3 regions of the Duganella sp. GW822-FHT06D06 genome follow, and region 1 is predicted to be linked to each of the others. Evidence: predicted binding sites of a transcription regulator. Region 1 holds the regulator's gene; each other region holds the start of a gene.
The links. Region 1 encodes FliA, which starts transcription of late flagellar genes. Its sites were predicted from a motif close to CTAAAGTTTNNNNNNNNNNNGCCGNTA; they were not measured.
Positions count from the first base shown of each region.

Region 1 (5,362 bases):
CGCCACCGGCACGTTGGCGCTGAAGCCGACCGCGGTCAGCCGCTCCGGCGCCACGCCGGCGTCGATGAACAGCCGCACCACGCTGCTGGCGCGCACCGCCGACAGTTCCCAGTTGGACGGGAACAGCGTGTTGCGGATCGGCTGGTTGTCGGTGTGCCCTTCGACCTGCACCTTGTGCTCGTCGTTCTTCAGCAGGCCGGCGACGGCCCGCAGCGCCTCGGTCGATTCGTTGGTCAGGCGCGCCTCGCCCGGATCGAACAGCACCGAGGCGTTGATCTCGACGCTGACGCCGCGGCTGTTCTGCGTGACCCGCACCTTGCCCTCCTTGACCAGCGGCGCCAAGGTGGACAACAAGTCCTGCGCCAGCTTGGTCATCTGGGTCTTTTCCTTGCGCAGCAGTTCGGCGTGGCGCCGCAGATTGGGATTGGGGATCGGCAGGTTGGGTACTTCGGTGTTGACCGGCCTGGCCGAACCGGCGCCGCCGAAGGCGTCGCCCAGGGCCACCGACAACACCTTGTAGCGGCCGATATTGACCACCGAAATCGCGTACATGACGACGAAGAAGGCGAACAGCAGCGTGATGAAGTCGGCGTAGGAGATCAGCCAGCGCTCGTGGTTCTCCGGTTCGTCGTCGAACTTCCTGCGGGCGCGCCGGTTCTGCATGTCAGTGTTCCCGCAGCAGCGTGGCGATGCGCTCGTCGATGACGCGCGTGTGGTCGCCGGTGGCGATGTCGTAGAACACGGCGGCGGCGATTTCCTGCTGGTGCACCGCCTGCGTGACGATGGCCTTGAGCTTGTTGGCGATCGGGTAGAAGAACAGGTTGGCCAGGCCGACGCCGTAGATGGTCGACACGAAGGCCACCGCGATGCCGGAACCCAGCTTGCTGGGGTCGGACAGGTTTTCCATCACGTGGATCAGGCCCAGCACCGCGCCCAGGATGCCGATGGTGGGCGAATAGCCGGCCGCCGATTCCCAGATGCGCACCGCCTGGCGTTCTTCCGTTTCGTAGGCGGTGATTTCGGTGTCGAGGATCTGGCGCAGCTTGTCGGGGTTGATGCCGTCGACGATCAGGCGCAGGCCCTTGGTGTTGAACTTGTCCTTGGAGGCGAGCATATAGCGCTCCAGCGACAGCAGGCCGTCGCGCCGCGCCGCCAGGTTCCAGGCGTTGATGTCGCGCGCCAGCACCACGCGGGTGTCGGCCGGCGGCGCGAACACCAGGCGCAGCATGCGCACGCCGCGCATGAAGGTCTTGAAGCGGGTCTGCAACATCACCGCGCCGAAGGTGCCGATGACGACGATCGCGAACGCGGCCGGTTGCAGCAGCGACGCCAGCTTGCCGCCTTCGAGCGTCTGGCCGACGATGATGCCGGCCAGCGCCAGCAGCACCCCGGCTACGCTGGCCCAGTCCAAGACCGCTCCCGAAGTGAGGCGCGCAGACGCGCCACGGCCTGCGTATGCAGCTGCGATACGCGCGATTCCGATACGCCCATCACGGCGCCGATTTCTTTCAAGTTGAGCTCCTCTTCGTAGTACAGCCCCATCAGGATCTTTTCGCGCGGCGGCAGCGCGTCGATGGCGTCGATCACGGCCTGGCGGAAGTCGCCGTCCAGCAGCGAGCGCAGCGGGTCGCTCTCCTCGTCCGAGCAGTAACGGTCGAGGAAGCTGTCGTTGCCGTCGTCGTCGTGAAAATCTTCGTAGTACACCAGCTGGTGGCCGCCGCCGTCGGACAGCATATCCTGGTAGTCGGACAGCGACAGCTTGAGCATCTTGGCCACTTCCGACTCGGTCGGCGGATGGCCCAGGCGCTGTTGCAGCGTGCTCATCGCGGTTTCGATCTTGCGCATGTTCTGGCGCATCGAGCGCGGCAGCCAGTCGCTGTTGCGCAGCTCGTCGAGCATGGCGCCGCGGATGCGCAACACGGCGTAGGTTTCGAACTGGGCGCCATGGGTGTCCTCGTAACGGCTGATGGCGTCGAGCAGGCCGATCATCCCGGCTTGCACCAGATCGTCGACTTCGACGCTGGGCGGCAGTTTCGCCTTCATGTGGTGGGCCAAGCGCTTCACCAACGGCATGTGCTCCGTCAGCAAAGAATTCTTGTCCACTTTCCCTTTGACCGTGTACATAGCCGTTTATTATTGATTAAGCGCTAAAATTATGATGCTCCCTTAACGGAAAGATGGCGAGCCGGCCAGCGCGAAGCGCCCCGCCAGTTGACGAAACGCGACCGAAGCCCCGGCCAGCGGAAACGCATCGACCACCGCACGCCCCAAGCGTGCCGCGCGTTGCAGGTATTCATCCGCCGGCACCGATCCCATCGAAACGAGGTTCACCGCCAGGTATCGGCTTGCTGCCTGTGCCATATTATCGTATACCACCTTTGCTTCCGATTCGGAAGCCCCGGTGACCAGAATTCCAAACGGCCGGCGACCCAGCTCCTGGTTCAGGCGCTTGATCATACTGTATGCGGCCTTGATCGAGGTAGCGCTATTCGATACCTGCACCACGATTTCCGAGCTGGCCATGACCGGCACCGGGAAGGCCACGCCGTCGAACTCGCCGTCGACGATGACGATGCCGGTCTGCTTGGCCAGCACGTCGAAGGCCTTGGCCAGGCGGCGCGTCTCGTCCGGGCCGCTGCGCGCCACGCCGCGTGTCATCGACGCCACAGCGAAGCCTTGCGGCACCTGGTGGATCACCTGGTTCAGCGCGCATTCCTGGCGCGCCACGTCCAGCAGGCTGGCGCCGCCGTCCACGCCGAGGCGCGTGGCCACGCCGTGGGCGCTGGCGCAGGCGTCGACCAGCAGCACGTCGTTGCCGGCACGGGCCAGCGAGGCGCCCAGGTTGACCAGCATGGCGCCCTTGTCGTCCTGCGGCGAGGCCGACAGGAAGGTGACGATGCGGGGCTTGGGCCCCGCCAGCATGCGGCGCAGTCCCTCCGCCTGGTCGAAATCGAAATTAGCCAAGGTGCACCTCGCGCATTGCTTGCTGGTTCTGGCCGTTGCTCATCAGCAGAGGCAGTTCGGCGTCCAGGTATTGGGTGTTGACGACATCGCGTTTCAATTTGAAAGCGCGGTCGATCAGGTAGGCCGGATCGGCCAGGTGCAGGTCTTCCGGCACGCGCTGGCCGTTCGAGACGTAGAACAGATTCAGTTTCTGGCGGATCACCACGTCGAGCACGTTGCCGATCGCGGCCGCTTCGTCCAGCTTGGTCATGATGCAGCCGGCCAGGCCGCTGCCCTGATAGGCGCGCACCACTTCGTTCAGGGTTTCCTGGGTGGCCGTGGCGTTCAGGCACAGCAGGCGCTTGACGTCGGCGCCGGCGCCTTGCAGCATAGCCACCTGTTCGGTGACCATCTGGTCGCGCTGGCTGACGCCGACCGTGTCGATCAGCACCGTGTGCTTGTTCTTCAATTCCTTCAGGGCGATGCGCAGGTCGGCTTCGTCCTTCACCGAGTGCACCATCACGCCGAGGATCTTGCCGTAGATGCGCAGCTGCTCGTGGGCGCCGATACGGTAGGCGTCGGTGGTGATCAGGGCCAGCTTGTCCGGGCCGTGGCGCATCACGCAGCGCGCGGCCAGCTTGGCGGTGCTGGTGGTCTTGCCGACGCCGGTCGGGCCGACCAGCGCGAACACGCCGCCCTGCTCGATCAGCGCGTCTTCGTTGGCCATGGTTTGCAGGTTGCGGGTCAGGACGTTCTTGATCCAGCGCAGGCTGTCGGCGGCGTCGCGGTTGGCCGGCAGTTTTTCGATCAGGTAGCGCGCCAGGCTGGCCGAGAAGCCGGCCGCCAGCATCTCGCGCAGCACGGCGGCTTTCTGCGGCTCGCGCGCCTGGGTGGTGCCCCAGGAAATTTCGGCCAGCTGGGTTTCCATCATGCCGCGCATGGCGCGGATTTCGCTCATCATGCCCTGCATTTCGGCGGCGGCGTTCTGCTTGGCGCTGGCGACGGCGGCGCTGACCATGGCGGCGATCTGGCCGACGTCCAGCGCGGCCTGGGCCGGCGCCGGCGCCGGCGCGGCGGCCGCGGCCTTGGTGACGCTGGCGAACGACGAGGCGGACGCCACCACGCGGCGCACCGGTTGCGCTGGCAGGGCGGCCGGCGCCGGGGCCGGGCTATGGGAGGCGAAGCGCGGCTCCAGACGCTGCTCGACGCGGCCTGCCGGCGCGGCGGTGCCCAGGTCGAGCGACGGCGCCGGTTCGGCCATCGGCGAGTGCGGCGCCGGCATGGCCAGCGAGGCGGCATCGTCGTTGGCGAGGGCGAGGATCTCAACGCCGCCATCGGCCTGGCGGTTGGACAGGATCACGGCGTCGGGGCCGAGCGATTCGCGCACTTTGCGCAGCGCCTCGCGGGAAGTCGGTGCGGTAAATTTTTTGACGTTCATGGCCGGCTCTCAGAAATCTAAGTCAAGCAGTGCGTCTTCCGGATGAGACGCCTTTACTCTGACAGTGCCATTATTGACGATGCACTCTGGAAACGATCCGAGGAACAGGGGGGCAAATGGGCCGCATTTCACCATTGCGGCCGAGGCGGCTTAGCGGTCGCGAAAAACCTCGTCCAGCGAGGTGGCGTCAACGAAGTTTTTGGCCCACGCCGACAACTGCGGCAAATCTGCCTGCAGCAGCCGCGCGCAGACGGCGGCATCGAGCTCGCCGAAGCGTTGGCGTAACAAGTCGGTCAGCAACGCGGACTGTCCTTCTTGTCGTCCTTCTTGTCGTCCTTCTTGTCGTCCTGCTTGTCGTCCTTCTTCCAATCCATGCTTGCGCCATTGCTCCATGCAAAGGCGTTCCATCGAGGATATGTAAGGCATGGCGCGCCTCCTTTCCAATTGCAAAGCCACATAGGTCAACCGAAGCTCCAACGCCTGCGGAAGGCGCATGATCCAGTCGATCACCCGATATAAATTGATGATACGCCGCTTGTCCCAATCACGCTGATACAGAAGTTTGGTGAGCCGCAGTTTGGCGATGCGCCGGCGGTGAGGATTCCCGCTGGTCTGCCGCGCCTGCAAATGCGCCAGCGTCACCAATGCAAAGGGATTTTCGTGTTGCTGCAACTCGTCAAGACGTTCAGCGAGATCCAACAGTTTGACGACAGGGAATTCAATCCCCATCGTGCACCCAAGCAAACGGTAACTAAACGACGAAGGCCGCCAACGCTTGCCGCCGTCAGTCAGCAGCGCCAGGCTGGCCACCGCACGGCGGTAACGATCATAGACGCGATAGTTGTAGATAAACATACGTTCCGCGAAGTCCCTATCGCGCCACCCCTGCACTTCCAGATGCAGCAGCACCCAGCGCTCACCGCCGTCATGCAGATACACGGACACCAGCTTATCGAGCAGGCGTTTGCCCAACTCGGCATC
Region 1 covers NZ_JBXALQ010000012.1:184,087-189,448, reverse strand. The annotation lists gene motD (flagellar motor protein MotD) at 1-663, opposite strand, end outside; gene AC1RMD_RS21535 (flagellar motor protein) at 665-1,411, opposite strand; gene AC1RMD_RS21530 (RNA polymerase sigma factor FliA) at 1,393-2,124, opposite strand; gene AC1RMD_RS21525 (MinD/ParA family ATP-binding protein) at 2,167-2,964, opposite strand; gene flhF (flagellar biosynthesis GTPase FlhF) at 2,957-4,381, opposite strand; gene AC1RMD_RS21515 (DUF4351 domain-containing protein) at 4,532-5,362, opposite strand, start outside.

Region 2 (5,362 bases), on a different contig from region 1:
GACATCTCGATGCCCGACCGCAGCGGCATCGAGGTGCTCAAGCAGATCAAGAAGGAAAAGCCGGAGCTGGCGGTGCTGATGCTGTCGATGCACCGCGAGGACCAGTACGCGATCCGCTCGCTCAAGGCCGGCGCCGCCGGCTACCTGACCAAGCAGAGCGCGCCGCGCGAGCTGGTGACGGCGATCCGCCAGGTGGCCGGCGGCCTCAAGTACATCAGCCCGGCGCTGGCGCAGGAACTGGCCAACCACGTCGGCGAGGACCACGAGGCGCCGCCGCACGACACCCTGTCCGACCGCGAATACCAGACGCTGACCATGATCGCCTCCGGCAAGACGGTGGGCATGATCGCCAAGGAACTGTCGCTGTCGGTGAAGACGGTCAGCGAGTACCGGGCCCGGCTGCTGGTCAAGATGAAGCTGAAAAACAGCGCGGAACTGACCCATTACGCCATCAAAAACCAGCTGATAGAATAGTCGGTCGATAGCGATCGCCGCGCGCTTGCCGCTCTGCCTACGCTTGATGCCCTAATGAAAGATGCCTTCCGGCCTTTTATTCAAGCTATGCCGATCGGCGCTCGGACTTATTATGGTTTAATGAACAAACCTTTACGAGGCCGCATCTGATGTCCAGCAAACCATCCACTCCCGAGCAGAATCCGGCCGAGATCGCGCGCGAGGCGTTCAAGCGCCTGGCCGTGCGCCGCATCGCGCCGACGCCGGAAGCCTACCGCGACATCTACAACGAAATCGCCGGCGTCGCCGCCGCCCCGGCCGCCCCCGTCGGCGCGCTCGATCCCGGCCCGGAATCGGTGCTCAGCCAGTTCGCCACCCGCCTGACCGAAAACACCGGCGACCTGGCCGACTTCGGCCGCCGCTTCAACCGCGCCGTCAAGTCGCGCGACTGGGAAGGCTATGCCAAGGCGCTGTCGCAGCTGGTGGAAAAACACTTCGTCGGCAAGAAAGGCGGCATCGAAGTGGCCGGCCTGCTGCCCGAGGACGAACACAGCCGCACCCTGCGCGACCTGCTGAGCCGCACCCTGACCTTCGCGGTGGCGTCGCTGCTGTCGGGCGCGCCGGTGCTGGTGGCCGAGGCCGAATCGCTGGGCGCGGCCACCAAGCTGGCCCACAGCGAGGAGGCGCTGGCCGAGATCGCCGTGCGGCTGAAACAGCTGTGCTACCAGATCGAGCTGCGCGGCGGCGACAGCGGCGAGCAGCAGGAACTGCTGCTGCGCCTGTTCAAGCTGCTGCTGGAAAACGTCAGCGAACTGCTGGACGACGACAGCTGGCTGCGCGGCCAGATCGAATCGGTGCAAAACCTGATCACCGGCCCGATCGACGTGCGCGCGCTGGAGGAAGCCACCCGCAGCCTGAAGGAAGTGATCTACAAGCAGGGCCAGCTCAAGCACAGCCTGTCGGACGTCAAGCTCACCGTCAAGAACATGATGATGACCTTTATCGACCGCCTCGGCCAAGTGGCGGCCTCGACCGGCGACTTCCACGAGAAGATCGGCGGCTATTCGGAAAAGATCAGCAAGGCCGACAATATCGCCGAGCTCAACAACATCCTCGACGACGTCCTCAAGGAAACCCGCCTGGTGCAGAGCGAGGCGCTGAAGGCGCGCGACAAGATGGTGCTGGCGCGCCAGGAAGTGCAGGACGCCGAGAACCGCATCCACGCGCTGGAGGCGAAGTTGCAGCATTTGAGCGAGCTGGTGCGCGAAGACCAGCTGACCGGCAGCCTCAACCGCCGCGGCCTGGACGACGTGTTCGAGCGCGAGACCGCGCGCGCCGACCGCCGCGGCACGCCGCTGTGCATCGCCATCCTCGACCTCGACGACTTCAAGAAGCTCAACGACACCTACGGCCACATCGCCGGCGACGCCGCGCTGAAGCACCTGGTCAAGATCGTCAAGGACACCTTGCGCTCGATGGACGTGATCGCCCGCTTCGGCGGCGAGGAATTCCTGATCCTGATGCCGGAGACCTCGGTCGAGGCGGCGGCCAGCACCATGACCCGCCTGCAGCGCGAGCTGACCAAGCACTTCTTCCTGCACGATAACGAGAAAGTGCTGATCACCTTCTCGGCCGGGGTGGCGCTGCGCCGTCCCAACGAGGAGCAGACCGAGCTGGTCAAGCGCGCCGACAAGGCCATGTACACCGCCAAGCAGACCGGCAAGAACCGGGTGGTGGTGGCCGAATAAGCCGCTGCCTGTATCAGTTGGCGCCCGGCCCGGCCCTTGCCGGGCTTTTTTTTGCCCAAAAACAAGGGTGAAAAATAATTATTTTTGCCCTAAAGATTCCGGCATTGCTGTCGTTTAAACGGGTATGGGTGTTGAACTTTAGGCCCGCCAGAGAAAAAATCCCTCCTTTCCAGCCCTTAATTTTCCCACTGGGCAACCGTTACCAGTAACAACAGCGGTTTGAATGTCTCGGAACGTGGAGGCAGACCAATGGGAACTGAGCATATTGCCGAATCGAAGTATCAGTCTGGAGAAACATCATGGCACAAGTCATTAACACAAATATTGCATCGCTGAATTCGCAACGTAACCTGACCACGTCGCAAGCCTCGCTGTCGACTTCCCTGCAACGCCTGTCTTCCGGTTTGCGCATCAACAGCGCAAAAGACGACGCCGCCGGCCTGGCGATTTCCGAGCGCTTCTCCTCGCAAATTCGCGGCAATACCCAGGCAGCACGCAACGCCAACGACGGCATCTCGCTGGCGCAAACGGCCGAGGGTGGCTTGAGCACGGCAGGCGATCTGCTGCAACGTATCCGCGAACTGGCAGTCCAGTCCGCCAACGGCACCAACTCGGATTCCGACCGCAAGTCGATCCAGGGCGAGGTCGCAGCCCTGTCGAACGAACTGGACCGCGTGGCCAACACCACCCAGTTCAACGGCCAGAACGTGCTGGACGGTTCGCTGACCTCGGCCCAGTTCCAGGTCGGCGCCAACTCCGGCCAGACCATCAATGTCGGCGTGCAAAGCGCTCGCGCCACCGATATCGGCAACAACACCGCGAGCTCGGCCTACGGCGGCACCGTCATCTCGGAAGCCATCGCCGGCAACAAAAACAACGTGGCCGCCGCCGAAACGCTGACCTTCAATTCGGGTGCCGGCGTAACCACCAACGTCAACGTCAAGGCCAATGACAGCGCCAAAGTCATCGCCGCCAACATCAACAGCCAGAGCAGCAGCAGCGGCGTCACGGCGTCCGCAACCACCAACGCCACGCTGGAGAATATCGGTGACGGCTCGGTCCAGTTCACCTTGCGAGGCGCCAACTCGATCGCCAATGACAAGGAATCGAAAGCCGTCACGATCGCTGCCCAGGTCAAGGGCGGCGACCTGTCCTCGCTGGCTCAGGCAATCAATGCTCAGACCGGCACGACCAATATCAGCGCCACCATCAAGACCAACGCCGCCGGCACCGCCAAAGAAATTCTGTTGACCAACAGCGCCGGTGACGACATCAGCCTGCAAAATACCAACGGCGCCCTGGCCGCCAACGACGCACTGCAAAACGGCGCCGCCGCCGCCACGATCCGTGGCGCGGACAAGCCAGCTTCCGGTTCGACGGCAGCCACGCTGGCCACCGCGATCGCCATCGGCGCCGGCGGCACCGCCGACACCGTGGACAACAGCGGTGCCACCCCGGTCATCACCGCTGGTACCGGCGCCTCGGTTACTGTCGGTGGACATCTGGACTTCTCGTCGGATAGCGGCTTCTCGGCAAGCAGCACCGGCACGACGCTGGTAGCAGCCACTGTGTCCAGCGGCCTGCAATCGGTCGCCAAGCTGGACGTGAGCACCGTCGCCGGCTCGAATGCCGCGCTGAAGACCATCGATTCGGCCCTGAACGCGATCAACAGCAACCGCGCATCCCTGGGTGCGATCCAGAACCGTTTCGCTTCGACCATCTCGAACCTGAACACGACAACGGAGAACTTGTCCGCTTCGCGTAGCCGGATTCAAGATACCGACTTCGCGTCGGAAACGGCCAACCTGACCCGCGGCCAGATCCTGCAACAAGCTGGTACCGCCATCCTGGCCCAGGCCAACTCGCTGCCGAACGGCGTGCTGTCCCTGCTGCGTGGCTAAAATCCGGGGAAGGGTCGGCGGACGAGCCGCACTCTGACTAGGTTCCCCGGTTGATTTATTCAACCGGGGATTTTTCACAAAGGAAGCATCATGACTATCGATACCATCGGCTCGGCCTCCCAGGCCCGCCCAGTAGACCGCCCGGCCAACTCCGCCGGCGGCGAGGTCGCCGCCCACGGCGCAACACGCGCGCCGGCCACCGCGGTCGACACCGCGGCCGCCGTCAAGGCCCCGGCCAACGTGCCGACGCTGGACCAGGTCAACCAGGCCGTATCGCAGCTGAACAAGTCGGCGCAAGCCAAGTCGCAGGGCCTGGAGTTCTCGGTCGATACCGACACCAAGCGTACCGTGGTCAAAGTGATCGACCAGACCACCAAGGAAGTGCTGCGCCAGATTCCCTCGCCCGAAGCGCTGGAAATCGCCAAATCGCTGGAATCGAAATCCGGCGCCTCCGGCTTGCTGATCCAGCAAACCGCCTGAAGCGGCCGCGCTCGCGCGCGCCGCTTTTTCTGTCTTCATGGCATCCTGCCAGCAGGATTGCCGCCACCGCGAATCTGACGGGCCACGCCCGTTGCGGAGCCATAGCGCCGCCCCGCCACGCCCTGCGCCGCCGAGCGCTGCCCGTTTTTTCAGCTTTGCCTGAACTGGCAGGTATTCTCCCCTCTCAAGTCCGGTTTGATTCTGCCGATATTGTCTTATATTATTGCTTTACTTAGGAGCGCAACGTGGGTATCTCTTCACCAGGCATCGGCTCGAACATCCCGGTCGACTCCATCGTCAGCAAGCTGATGGCGGTCGAATCCGCGCCGCTGGCCGATTACGACAAGAAGTCGGCCAGCTATCTGGCGAAGGTGTCCGCGTTCGGCAATTTGTCCGGCGCGCTGGGCTCGTTCCAGAGCGCGCTGGCCGGCCTGACCTCGGTCTCCAGCTTCCAGACCCTGGTCAGCTCGCCCAGCGACACCACGGTGATGACCGCCACCGCCAGCAGCACCGCGCAGCCGGGCAACTACCGCGTCAACATCAGCCAGATCGCGCAGGCGCAGACGCTGGCCTCGACCGGCTACAAGAGCACCACGGCCGCCATCGGCCTGGGCGGCAAGACCACCATCAATTTTTCGCTCGGCACCGCCAGCGGCGGCACCTTCGGCATCGCCGGCACCCAGCTCGGCGCCAGCCTGTCCAGCGGTGGCCTGTCGCCGGGTTCGCTCAGCATCAACAACACCGCGATCGCCACCGACGGCACCACCCGCAGCGCGCGCC
Region 2 covers NZ_JBXALQ010000033.1:14,848-20,209, reverse strand. The annotation lists gene AC1RMD_RS30550 (response regulator) at 1-474, shown strand, start outside; gene AC1RMD_RS30545 (GGDEF domain-containing protein) at 624-2,201, shown strand; gene AC1RMD_RS30540 (flagellin N-terminal helical domain-containing protein) at 2,501-4,102, shown strand; gene AC1RMD_RS30535 (flagellar protein FlaG) at 4,193-4,582, shown strand; gene fliD (flagellar filament capping protein FliD) at 4,828-5,362, shown strand, end outside.
Region 2: a site for FliA is predicted at 2,377-2,403, ahead of AC1RMD_RS30540 (flagellin N-terminal helical domain-containing protein). Genes of this name have one in related genera too.

Region 3 (5,362 bases), on a different contig from region 1:
CCTTTGGACGGGGAGGCAATCATGTGTGTTTGCCAAGTGGCGTCCAGTGTAGCGCAGTCCTGAAAAATTAACCTAGGGCTACAAAACCGGGAAAATCAGCCGTTATAGCTGATACACTTTCAGAATTCGCGTCCAAGCGACCCCGACATGCAGCGCACACCATTCCTGACCACGATCTTTGCTTGCGCCGGCGCGTTGCTGCTGGCGGCCGCCGCGCCGGCGGCGGAACTGGGCGATATCGCCGTGCGTTCCTACGTCGGCCAGCCGCTGGCGGCCGATATCGAGCTGGTGCAGCTGGCGCCGGACGAGGTGGCGGGCCTGCAGGTCCGGCTGGCGCAGCAGGATGTGTTTCGCGGCGCGAACATCAGCATGCATCCGGCGCTGGCCTCGCTGCACCTGTCGGTGGTGCGGCGCGATGGCCGGCAGTTCCTGCATATCACTACCATCCGGGCTATCGATGCCGACTATGTGCATCTGTTCCTGGAGCTGAGCGCGGCCGGGCGCCAGGATGTGCGCGCGGCGACCGTGTGGCTGCAGGCGGATCCGAATCCGGCGCCGCCGCCGCCGCCGGCCATGACGGCGGCGCAGGCGGCCGCGTTGGCAAGGGCGGAGCGGGCGGCCAGGGAGGCGGCTGCGGCGCCGGCGCCGGTCGCGGTGGCCGTGGCGCCGGCCGTGACGCCGGCCGTGGCGCCGCTACGGGACCGGACGCGGCCAGCGCCGATGCCGTCGGCGCATGAATCCGAGGTGGGCGGGCCGGGTGGTTTGCGAACGGCGCCGTCGCGGCGGCCGGCGCCGGCCGACGGCGGCGTGCCGTTGGGCGTGGCGCAGGCTTTGTTGCCGTTGGCGCCGTTGCCGCTGCCCAGGGGCGTGACGCGGCCTGCGGCTGCGGCCGCCTGCACCCCGTCCGGCATGAGCGCCAAGGAATGCGCGGCGCTCGATACCCACAGCGTCGAGTTGTCCAGCAAGCTGGTCGAGCTGGAGGGCAAGCTGAAGCTGCTGCAGGGGGCTTTGGCGGCCAAGGGCGGGGCGGCCGCTGCGCACGGCGCGAGTGCCGCGGCCACTTCGTCGGCGCATGCGGCGTCGGTTAAGGCAACGGCGGCGGCGCCAGCCGCTGCGCATGCAGCGTCGGCGTCGGCATCGGCGTCGGCATCCGAGGCGGCGTCGGCGCCGGTCAAGACGGTGCGCGTGTTGCCCAAGCTGAAGTATAAAAAGGAAAAACCGCCGGAACCGGCCAGCAGCAATACGCCGCTGATCGCCGCCGGCGCCGGCGTGCTGGTCTTGTTGCTGGGCGCCGGCGGCTATCTCTACCTGCGCAAGAAACGCGGCGGCGGGCCGCTGAAGATCTGGCAGGGATTCCGCAAGAAAACGGCGGCCGGCGAGGGCGGCCAACCGGTGGAGGCGCCGCCGCTGCACGAAGTCACGCCGGAATCAATGATGCAGCAGTAATAAGTATATAACTGCACGCTCTGATCGGGGTCGGACAATCTGGGGTATAGTATTCGACCCCCTCCGTCTTCCCCATACCTGAAAGAGCGCTATGACCGCAGTAGAGCAATATCAAGCTTTCAAACAACTCGGCCTGAAGCTGGACATGTCCCGCGGCAAGCCTGCGCCCGAGCAACTGGATCTGTCGAATGGCCTGATGGCCCCGCTGGACGGCTACCAGGCCGCCGACGGCACCGATGGCCGCAACTACGGCGGCACCATCGGCCTGCCGGAAGCGCGCGAACTGTTCGGCAAGCTGCTGGATGTGCCGGCCGCGCAGGTGGTGGTCGACAGCAGCGCCAGCCTGTCGCTGATGCATGACGTCATCATCTACAGCCTGCTCAACGGCACGCCCGGCAATGCGCCGTGGGTGCGCGAGCCGGTGACCTTCCTGTGCCCGGTGCCGGGCTATGACCGCCATTTCGCCATCTGCGAAGCGCGCGGCATCAAGATGATCAACATTCCGATGACCGAAGCCGGTCCGGACATGGACCTGGTGGAGAAACTGGTGGCCGAGGACGCCAGCATCAAGGGCATGTGGTGCGTGCCGAAGTACAGCAATCCGGGCGGCGTGGTGTTTTCGGACGCCGTGGTGGCCCGCCTGGCGGCGATGAAGACGGCGGCGCCGGACTTCCGCCTGATGTGGGACGACGCTTACCGCTTCCATCATCTGGGCGAGCGGAAGCTGGAAGTGGCCAATATCCTGGACGCCTGCGCCAAGGCCGGCAACCCCGACCGCGCGATCGTGTTCGCGTCGTCGTCGAAGGTGAGCTGGGCCGGTTCGGGCATCGCCGCGCTGGCCGCTTCGCCGGCCAATATCGCCTGGTGGACCAAGCACGCGGGCATCCGCAGCATCGGCCCGGACAAGATCAACCAGCTGCGCCATGTGCGTCTGCTGAAGGACCTGCCGACGGTGGAAGCGTTGATGGAACAGCATCGTTTGCTGTTGAAGCCGAAGTTCGACGCGGTGCTGGCGCAGTTCGAGCACCATCTGGCCGACGTGCCGGGCGTGTCGTGGACGCGTCCGCAGGGCGGCTACTTCATCGATCTGGTGACGCCGGACGGTTCGGCCAAGCGCACCGTGGCGCTGGCCAAGGAGGCGGGCATCACGCTGACGCCGGCCGGTGCGGCTTTCCCTTACGGTAACGATCCGAAGGATAGCCATATCCGCATCGCGCCGAGCTTCCCGTCGCTGGACGAAATCACCCAGGCGGCGCAGGGCATCGCGTTGTCGCTGAAGGTGGCGCTGGCGGGCTGATCGCCCTGAATGCAAAAAGCGCCCGTGGGCGCTTTTTTTATTGGGCAGGGCGTTTTATTGACGCGACATGCCGGGCACGTTGTCGGCCCAAGGCTCGGTGACGTCGCGGATGGCGCGGTCGTTGGCCAGGATCTGTTTCAGCAGGTCGATCTTGCGCAGGCGCGGGGCGCCGCTCAGGGCCGGCGCGCCGCTACTTACTGCGCGGGCTACATTGGCGCATTGCGCTTCCAGGCGGCTCAGGCCGTCGAAATCACCCAGGCGTGCGGCGGCGGCCATTTGATTGGTCAAACCGGCAATGTTTTCGTACATCGAGAGGACTTCGGTGGAGGTCATGTTCTCACCCTGGCTAGTTATAACGGATTACCACATGTCCTGATTAACGTCGCCATAAATGGGAACTTTAGGGTGTTTTGAAAAAATATTTGAAAAAGATCGAAAAAAAGCCCCATGCGGGGCTTTTCGTGGCGCAAAAAACAAGCTGGTTTATTTGACCAGCTCCTCCAGGCCGGCGCTCAGCTCGTCCGGCGACGGCATGTCGTCGATCAGCGCGTTGTCGTCCAGGCCCAGTTCCTCGGCCAGGTCGGCCGGATAGCAGGCGGCGATTTCCTCTTCGTTCAGGCCGGCCTGCTCGACGCGGGCGCGCCAGGCGGCCAGCGAGACCACGGCGGCCAGGCGGTTCAGTTCGCCGTTGTGGTGCGGCTCGGGGAAGGCCAGGATGGTTTCCGAGAAGGTCAGCGGGAACTTCCAGCGCTTGGCCAGTTCGGCGCCGACGTCGGCGAAGGTGAAGCCGAACGAGGTTTGCTCGGCGTCCAGGCGGCGCGAGTCCAGCGGGCCGGCCACCTTGTCGAGCGCCATCGCCTGCTCGGCCATCGCCGAATGGATCACCAGCTGGCCGATGGCGTGCATCATGCCGATGGTGAAGGCGAGGTCGGTGTTTTCCTTGGTCTTCTTGGCGATCCACTTGGCCGACACCGCGGTGTGCAGGCTGTAGCGCCAGAATTGCTTGAGGTCGAGACCGGGCACGGTCTTGAAGCCGCTGACCAGGCCGGAACTGATGACCAGCGTGCGCACCGTCACGAAGCCGAGCATCAGCACCGCGTCTTCCACCGTGCCGATGCTGCGCGACACATGGTAGTAGGCCGAGTTGGCCAGGCGCAGCAGCTTGGCGCTCAGCACCGGATCTGTCGACAGTTTCTTCGCGATCTCTTCGGTCGAAACGCTGGCCTTGTCGAAACTGCTGATCAGCTCTTCCACGACTTTAGGCGCGGTGGGCAACGCAGTTGGATTCTGGAACAGGGCATCAAGTTTCATATTTATCTCCTGGGTTGTTAGCGCGTTGCTATAGGCTAACTATATAGCGATTCGCCCAATGAATGAAACAATTTTGCTGGTCTGGCGTCTCTTTTCTGCCGTGTCGCTACGATCTATTGCGTCGCCGACCCATCGACCGTCGCCGCCATCGGCGACAAGCGCGCTGGCCGACCGGCACTTCGATTATTCCGGCCGCACGCTGAACGGCACGCCTGAGCAATCGGTGCGCTGGAAGCGCAGCCTGGCCGCCGTCAATGCGGCCATGCCCGAGCGCGAACCTGGCCGATCTGGCAAGCTGGGCAGGAAGGATGTGCGATGGGGGACCCGTTCGCACATCCTTCGCCGGACGATCCTATTTCGGCCCTCGGAAACTCTCTATTTTTGTTTTATCTTCTCTCGACACGGCTTGTGCGCTGCACAAAGTATGGATCCATACAAAATAGAGAGTTTCAGAAGGCCGAAATAGGGCAGTCTGTCGAAGGGTTGAATTTCGCGCCCGCCGTATATACTGGCGGCATGGAACCCGACCCTATCGAGCAGATCACTCAAACCACGCTGCAGCATTACGAGCGCAATGCCGAGCAGTTTTTCGCCGGCACCATCGACCACGATGTCAGCCAAAACATCGCCGCCTTGCTGGCGGCGATACACGGCCCCGCGCCATACCACCTGCTGGACCTGGGCTGCGGCCCCGGCCGCGACCTGAAGACCTTCAAGAGCCTGGGCCACGAAGCGATCGGCATCGACGGCTCGGCGCGATTCGTCGAGATGGCGCGCGCCTACAGCGGCTGCGCGGCGTGGCAGCAGGACTTCGTCAAACTCGATCTGCCCGCCGGTTTTTTCGACGGCGTCTACGCCAACGCCTCGCTGTTCCACCTGCCCAGCGCCGCGCTGCCGCAGGTGCTGCTGGACCTGCACGCCGCGCTGAAAACCGGCGGCGTGCTGTTCAGCTCCAATCCGCGCGGCGACAACCGCGAAGGCTGGAACGGCCCGCGCTACGGCAGCTACTACGACTACGACACCTGGGAGCGTTACCTGCTGGCAGCAGGATTTATCGCAGTCCAACATTACTATCGTCCCGCAGGCTTGCCGCGCGATCAGCAACCGTGGCTGGCCAGCGTCTGGCGCACAATCTGATTGCCGGAATGGGTGCGCAATCGCACAGAAGGCCAACCAGCGTCTGCCTATAGTGGGGGCCTTGCACGCAGCACAGCGCTGTGTGTCCTGTAACTTCATCACCCACCAAGGAGTTCACCATGAACAAGGATCAAGTTAAAGGTACGGCGAAAGACATCGGCGGCAAAATCC
Region 3 covers NZ_JBXALQ010000009.1:92,940-98,301, reverse strand. The annotation lists gene AC1RMD_RS17875 (type IV pilus assembly protein FimV) at 148-1,446, shown strand; gene AC1RMD_RS17870 (aspartate aminotransferase type Ic) at 1,538-2,743, shown strand; gene AC1RMD_RS17865 (flagellar protein FliT) at 2,798-3,076, opposite strand; gene AC1RMD_RS17860 (HDOD domain-containing protein) at 3,227-4,054, opposite strand; gene AC1RMD_RS17855 (hypothetical protein) at 4,113-4,520, shown strand; gene AC1RMD_RS17850 (class I SAM-dependent methyltransferase) at 4,571-5,191, shown strand; gene AC1RMD_RS17845 (CsbD family protein) at 5,311-5,362, shown strand, end outside.
Region 3: a site for FliA is predicted at 3,121-3,147, ahead of AC1RMD_RS17865 (flagellar protein FliT). Genes of this name have one in related genera too.